DNA from 2 places in the Kitasatospora sp. NPDC088160 genome. Region 1 is predicted to be linked to the other one. Evidence: predicted binding sites of a transcription regulator. Region 1 holds the regulator's gene; the other holds the start of a gene.

What was found. The regulator HrcA, encoded in region 1, represses chaperone genes, less so after heat shock. The targets are predictions, from matches to a motif close to TTNGCACTCNGNNNNNCNGAGTGCNAA.
Region 2: groL (chaperonin GroEL) is a predicted target of HrcA. The motif match lies at 1,720-1,746, and genes of this name have one in related genera.

What each region holds. Positions count from the first base shown of each region.
Region 1 covers NZ_JBIUSS010000004.1:123,201-126,611, reverse strand. Annotated here, with positions in the region: gene dnaJ (molecular chaperone DnaJ) at 1-1,014, opposite strand, end outside; gene hrcA (heat-inducible transcriptional repressor HrcA) at 1,091-2,125, opposite strand; gene htpX (zinc metalloprotease HtpX) at 2,389-3,309, shown strand; gene ACIOGZ_RS07350 (hypothetical protein) at 3,352-3,411, shown strand, end outside.
Region 2 covers NZ_JBIUSS010000027.1:124,852-128,262, forward strand. Annotated here, with positions in the region: gene groL (chaperonin GroEL) at 1-1,563, opposite strand, end outside; gene ACIOGZ_RS34395 (cold-shock protein) at 1,910-2,113, opposite strand; gene ACIOGZ_RS34400 (MoaD/ThiS family protein) at 2,714-2,992, opposite strand; gene thrC (threonine synthase) at 3,032-3,411, opposite strand, start outside.

The DNA of each region.
Region 1 (3,411 bases):
GTCGAGCTTGGTGGGCGTCTGCACCTCGACATGCACTATCAGGTCGCCCCGGCCGCCGCCGCGCAGGTGCGTGATGCCGCGGCCGTGCAGCGGGATCGACTGGCCGGACTGGGTGCCGGGCCGGATGTCGACCTCCTCCAGCCCGTCCAGGGTCTGCAGCGGCACCTGGGTGCCGAGGGACGCGGCCGTCATCGGGATGGTGACGGTGCAGTGCAGGTCGTCCCCGCGCCGCTGGAAGACGGTGTGGGTGGTCTCGGCGATCTCGACGTACAGGTCGCCGGCCGGGCCGCCGCCGGGGCCGACCTCGCCCTCGCCGGCCAGCTGGATCCGGGTGCCGTTGTCGACACCGGCCGGGATCTTGACGGTCAGGGTGCGCCGGGCGCGGACCCTGCCGTCGCCGGCGCACTCCGGGCACGGGGTCGGCACGACGGTGCCGAAGCCCTGGCACTGCGGGCAGGGACGGGAGGTCATGACCTGGCCCAGGAACGACCGGGTGACCTGGGAGACCTCGCCCCTGCCGCGACACATGTCGCAGGTCTGCGCGGAGGTGCCGGGGGCCGCGCCCTCGCCGCTGCACGTGGTGCAGGTGACGGCGGTGTCGACCTGGAGTTCCTTGGTGGTGCCGAAGGCGGCCTCCTCCAGGGTGATCTCCAGCCGGATCATGGCGTCCTGGCCGCGGCGGGTGCGCGAGCGCGGGCCGCGCTGGCCGGCCGCGGCGCCGAAGAAGGCGTCCATGATGTCGGAGAAGCCGAAGCCGGCCGCCCCCGCGCCGAAGCCGCCCGCGCCCCCGCCGCCCGGCGAGAGCGGGTCACCTCCGAGGTCGTAGACCTGGCGCTTCTGCGGGTCGGAGAGCACCTCGTAAGCGGCGTTGATCTCCTTGAACCGCTCCTGCGTCTTCGGGTCCGGGTTGACGTCCGGGTGCAGTTCGCGTGCCAGGCGCCGGAAGGCCTTCTTGATCTCGTCCTGCCCCGCATCCCGTCGGACGCCGAGTACCGCGTAGTAGTCCGTGGCCACCAAATGCTCCGCTTGTTCCGCCTGTAGTAGTGCTGCGACTGGACACCGCCGTCAGAGGTTCCGACGGCGGCCTGTGCTACGACTCGGCCAGGATCTGGCCCACGTACCGCGCCACCGCACGCACCGCCCCCATTGTGCCCGGATAGTCCATCCGGGTCGGACCGATCACACCCAGTTTGGCCACGCTCTCGTCGCCCGAACCGTAGCCGACCGACACCACCGAGGTGGAATTCAGCCCCTCGTAGGCGATCTCCCGCCCGATCCGGACCGTCATCGCGGCGTCCGCCGTCTCACCCAGGAGGCGGAGCAGGACGACCTGCTCCTCCAGGGCTTCCAGCACCGGCTGGATGGTCAGGGGGAAGTCGTGCCCGAAGCGGGTCAGGTTGGCCGTGCCGGCCAGCATGATCCGCTCCTCGTTCTGCTCGGCGAGCGCTTCGAACAGCGTCGCCAGGACCGTGCTGACGGTCGGGCGGTCCGGCGGCTCGAAACCCGCCGGGAGCTCCTCCAGGAACCCCGGCACGTCCGGCAGCCGCTGGCCGACGGCCCGCGCGTTGATCCGGGCCCGCAGGTCCGCCAGGACCGTCTCGCCGACCGGGCCCGGGCAGTCGACCATCCGCTGCTCGACCCGGCCGGTGTTGGTGATCAGGACCAGCATCACCTTGGTCGGGGCCAGCGCCACCAGCTCGATGTGCCGGACGGTGGACCGCGACAGCGAGGGGTACTGCACCACCGCGACCTGCCGGGTGAGCTGGGCGAGCAGCCGCACCGTCCGCATGACCACGTCGTCCAGGTCGACGGCGCCGTCCAGGAAGTGCCGGATCGCCCGGCGCTCGGGGGCGCTCATCGGCTTGACCTCGGCGAGCTTGTCGACGAACAGGCGGTACCCCTTGTCGGTGGGGATGCGCCCGGCGCTGGTGTGCGGCTGGTGGATGTAGCCCTCCTCCTCCAGCGCCGCCATGTCGTTGCGGACGGTCGCCGGGGAGACTCCGAGGTTGTGCCGCTCCACCAGGGCCTTGGAGCCGACCGGCTCCTCGGTGCCCACGTAGTCCTGGACGATCGCGCGGAGCACGGCGAGCTTGCGGTCGTCCAGCTGGCGAACCTCACCGGCCATGGGGCACACACCTCCGTCTTCGCACGTTGTCCGTTCGTGTCACGCATGCTGCTGCCCGCTCCGGGAGGATCCCGGCTCCGGCACCCGCTTTGGCACTCTGAACCTGCGAGTGCCAAAACCGTACCTGCCAGTGTAAGGCCCGGGCCCAACGGCAGGAACGGCCCGGCCGGAGTGATCCTGCCCGCAGTTCCCGGCGCGGGGGTGGTGCCGCGGGGCCGTCCGGGTGGCAGCATCGAAGACGACGGCGAATGGAGGAGCAAGCAATGTCGAGCTCGGGCCAGCACACCCGTTTCGCGCCCGACCGCGGTCTGACCGGCCGCATGGTCGTGACGATGTTCGTGATCGGGCTGCTGTACGTCGGTTTCACCGGTCTGCTGATCGTGCTGCTGCGCGGCGCCTGGCCACTGATCGTCCTGATCTCCGGCGGGCTGTTCGTGGCCCAGTTCTGGTTCAGCGACAAGATCACCGAACGGGCGATGGGCGCCCACCAGGTGACCCCTGAGCAGTACCCGCAACTGCACGGCACCATCGACCGGCTCTGCGCGCTGGCCGACATGCCCAAACCCCGGGTGGCGGTCGCCGACAACGACATGCCGAACGCCTTCGCCACCGGCCGCAACCCGCAGAACGCCGTGGTGTGCGTCACCACCGGCCTGCTGCGACGGCTGGAGCCCGAGGAACTGGAGGGCGTCCTCGCCCACGAGCTGTCCCACGTCGCCCACCGGGACGTCGCGGTGATGACCATCGCCGGCTTCCTCGGCGTCCTCGCCGGGGCCATGACCCGGATCGCCATGTACGGCGGGTTCATGGGCGGCAACCGCAACAACAACGACCAGAACGCGGCCATCGTCGCCCTGATCATCCCGCTGGTGTCGATGGTCGTCTACGCCATCAGCTTCCTGCTCACCCGGCTCCTGTCCCGCTACCGGGAACTCGCCGCCGACCGCGCCGCCGCCCAGCTCACCGGCCGGCCCAGCGCCCTCGCCTCCGCGCTCACCAAGGTCACCGGCCAGATCGCCGCCATCCCCAGCAAGGACCTGCGCCAGGCGCAGCCCTACAACGCCTTCTACTTCGCCCCCGCGCTGAGCGCCCGGGAGACCGCCTCGCAGCTGTTCTCCACCCACCCGACGCTGGAGAAGCGCCTGGAGCAGCTGGCGAAGATCTCCGAGCAGCTCGGCCGCTGAGGCCCTGCCGCCCTCCCGACTCCCTCCTCCGAAAGGACCGCCGTGGGAATCCTGGACACCCTGTTCGGGCGCACCAAGCCCGTCAAGCCCGACCTCGACCAG
Region 2 (3,411 bases), on a different contig from region 1:
CTTGTCGGCGATGACGGCCTCGGTGGTGAGGAACAGCGCCGCGATGGAGGCGGCGTTCTGCAGCGCGGAGCGGGTCACCTTGGCCGGGTCGATGATGCCCTCGGCGATCAGGTCGACGTAGGTGTTGGTGGCCGCGTTCAGGCCGTGACCGGCGGGGAGGTTGCGCACCTTCTCCACCACGACGCCACCCTCCAGGCCGGCGTTGGTCGCGATCTGCTTGATCGGGGCCTCCAGCGCGACCTTGACGATGTTGGCACCGGTGGCCTCGTCGCCCTCCAGCTCCAGCTTGTCGAAGGCGACCGAGGCCTGGAGCAGCGCGACGCCACCACCGGCGACGATGCCCTCCTCGACGGCGGCCTTCGCGTTGCGGACGGCGTCCTCGATGCGGTGCTTGCGCTCCTTGAGCTCCACCTCGGTGGCCGCGCCGGCCTTGATGACGGCCACGCCGCCGGCCAGCTTGGCGAGGCGCTCCTGGAGCTTCTCGCGGTCGTAGTCCGAGTCGCTGTTCTCGATCTCGGCGCGGATCTGGTTCACGCGGCCGGCGACCTGCTCGCTGTCACCGCCACCGTCGACGATGGTGGTCTCGTCCTTGGTGATGACCACCTTGCGGGCGGTGCCCAGCAGGTCGATGCCGGCGTTCTCCAGCTTGAGGCCGACCTCCTCGGAGATCACGGTGCCACCGGTGAGGATGGCGATGTCGCCGAGCATGGCCTTGCGGCGGTCGCCGAAGCCCGGGGCCTTGACGGCGACGGACTTGAAGGTGCCGCGGATCTTGTTCACGACCAGGGTCGACAGGGCCTCGCCCTCGACGTCCTCGGCGATGATGACGAGCGGCTTGCCGCTCTGCATGACCTTCTCCAGCAGCGGCAGCAGGTCCTTGACCGAGCCGATCTTGGAGTTGGCGATGAGGATGTAGGGGTCCTCGAAGGTCGCCTCCATGCGCTCCAGGTCGGTCGCGAAGTAGGCGGAGATGTAGCCCTTGTCGAAGCGCATGCCCTCGGTGAGCTCGAGCTCCAGACCGAAGGTGTTGCTCTCCTCGACGGTGATGACGCCTTCCTTGCCGACCTTGTCCATGGCCTCGGCGATGAGCTCGCCGATCTGGGTGTCGGCGGCCGAGATGGAGGCGGTGGAGGCGATCTGCTCCTTGGTCTCCACGTCCTTGGCCTGGGCCAGCAGCTGGTCGGAGACGGCGGCGACGGCCTTCTCGATGCCGCGCTTCAGGGCCATCGGGTTGGCGCCGGCGGCGACGTTGCGCAGACCCTCGCGAACCAGGGCCTGGGCGAGCACGGTGGCGGTGGTGGTGCCGTCACCCGCGACGTCGTCGGTCTTCTTGGCGACCTCCTTGACGAGCTCCGCGCCGATCTTCTCGTAGGGGTCCTCGAGCTCGATCTCCTTGGCGATGGAGACACCGTCGTTGGTGATCGTGGGGGCGCCCCACTTCTTCTCCAGCACGACGTTGCGACCCTTGGGGCCGAGCGTGACCTTCACTGCGTCGGCGAGCTGGTTCATGCCACGCTCAAGGCCGCGGCGAGCTTCCTCATCAAAGGCGATGATCTTGGCCATCAGAAGTGGTCCTCCGGGACACGGTCGACTGCTCGGACCAAGGGGTGCCCGCGACGGACGGCCCTGGTGTGCGGGGGTCCTTTCCCCTACCGCTCCCGGGGGCCTCACCGACCCGGTCCGCTGTCACTCTCACGCTGTGAGTGCTAACGCCAATAATTAGCACTCGGGGTGGTCGAGTGCAAGCCCAATCGCGATCCCGCGAGCCGCCCGGGGCGCTCCCGCCGACCCGCGCAACTCCCCGCCGGGGAACGCCGACGGGCCCGTACGACGCGTGTCGCACGGGCCCGTCGAGAAGCGAGTGGTCACCAGCCGTGGGCCGCGCCGAGCTCCTGGGGTCGGAAGGGGGTCACACCGCGGCGCGGACCATGTCCGCCTGCGGGCCCTTCTGTCCCTGGGAGATCTCGAACTCGACCCGCTGGCCCTCCTCGAGGGTGCGGTAGCCGTCCATCTGGATCGCGCTGTAGTGGACGAAGACGTCCGCACCACCGTCGACCGCGATGAAGCCGTAGCCCTTCTCCGCGTTGAACCACTTGACGGTGCCCTGAGCCATTCCGAACTCCCCTAGTGCTGTGCTGGCCCTTCACGCGCCCGCAGGTCGCGGGCCCGGGTCTGGTTTGAAGGCCGGCCCGGGGAACCCCCCCTGGGCGCAGCCGTGCACGCCGCAACCCTCCGCCGGGGGTGCCTGACGGCGCCCTGTGAGCGGGTGATTACGTCGACCGCGGCTGAATGTATCCGGATCGACGCCCTCTGCAACAGGGTCAGCTGCGGGGAATTCCGGCACCACGCCAAGGGGCAGGACGGGCCAAAGCGGGAGGAATTCGGCATTTCACGCCGGACATAGCGGACGGATTACTGCAAATCCCCGCGGGAATTCTGACATCTGCCTGACATGTTTCACGGCCCAGGCACCCGACCGGTCTCAGCGGCCGGACGACCGTCCGGCGATTCGCGGGTGATTCGCGGGTGATTCGCGGGTGAGGATGAGGGGAAGCCCTGTTCCCAACCGAGCCACACTCTACTCCGACTTGACCCCGCCATATTCCCGCCGAAATGCGGCCGGCCGCCCGTGCGTACGGAGAACGGAATTCCGTACGCGCGGACGGCCGGTCGGACGAGCGGCTCGGGCGGGGTGCCCGGATCGGGGCGCGGCTCAGCAGCCGCCGGCCACCGCCGGGATGATCGAGACGCTGGCGCCGTCCGCGATCCCGGTCGCCAGGCCCTCGGCGAAGCGCACGTCGTCGTCGTTCACGTAGACGTTGACGAAGCGGCGCAGCTTGCCGGCGTCGTCCAGGATGCGGGCGGCGATCCCCGCGTGGTTCTTCTCCAGGTCGGCGATGACCTCGCCCAGGGTGGCGCCCTCGGCGGCCACCTCGGCGGCGCCGCCGGTGTAGGTGCGCAGGATGGTGGGGATACGGACGTTGGCGCTCATGGTTCTCCTAGCGGACAGGGCCCAGCGGGGTGGGGGGATTCAGGCGGACGCGAGGCCGGCGTCGTGGAAGGACGCCAGGGTCGGGCGGATGACGGCGGTCATCCCGGCCCCGGCGACGGCGTCCAGGGTCTTCAGGCCGTCGCCGGTGTTGATCGCGACGGTCTCCTTGGCCGGGTCCAGCTGGCCGGTCTCCACCAGCTTCTTCAGCACGCCGACGGTCACCCCGCCCGCGGTCTCGGCGAAGACGCCCTCGGTCCGGGCCAGCAGCCGGATCGCGTCCACCACCTCGGCGTCGGTGACGTCCTCGACCGCGCCGCCGGTGCGCCGGGCGATGTCCAGCACGTACGGGCCGTCCGCCGGGTTGCCGATCGCCAGCGACTTGGCGATGGTGTCCGGCTTGACCGGGCGGATCACGTCCT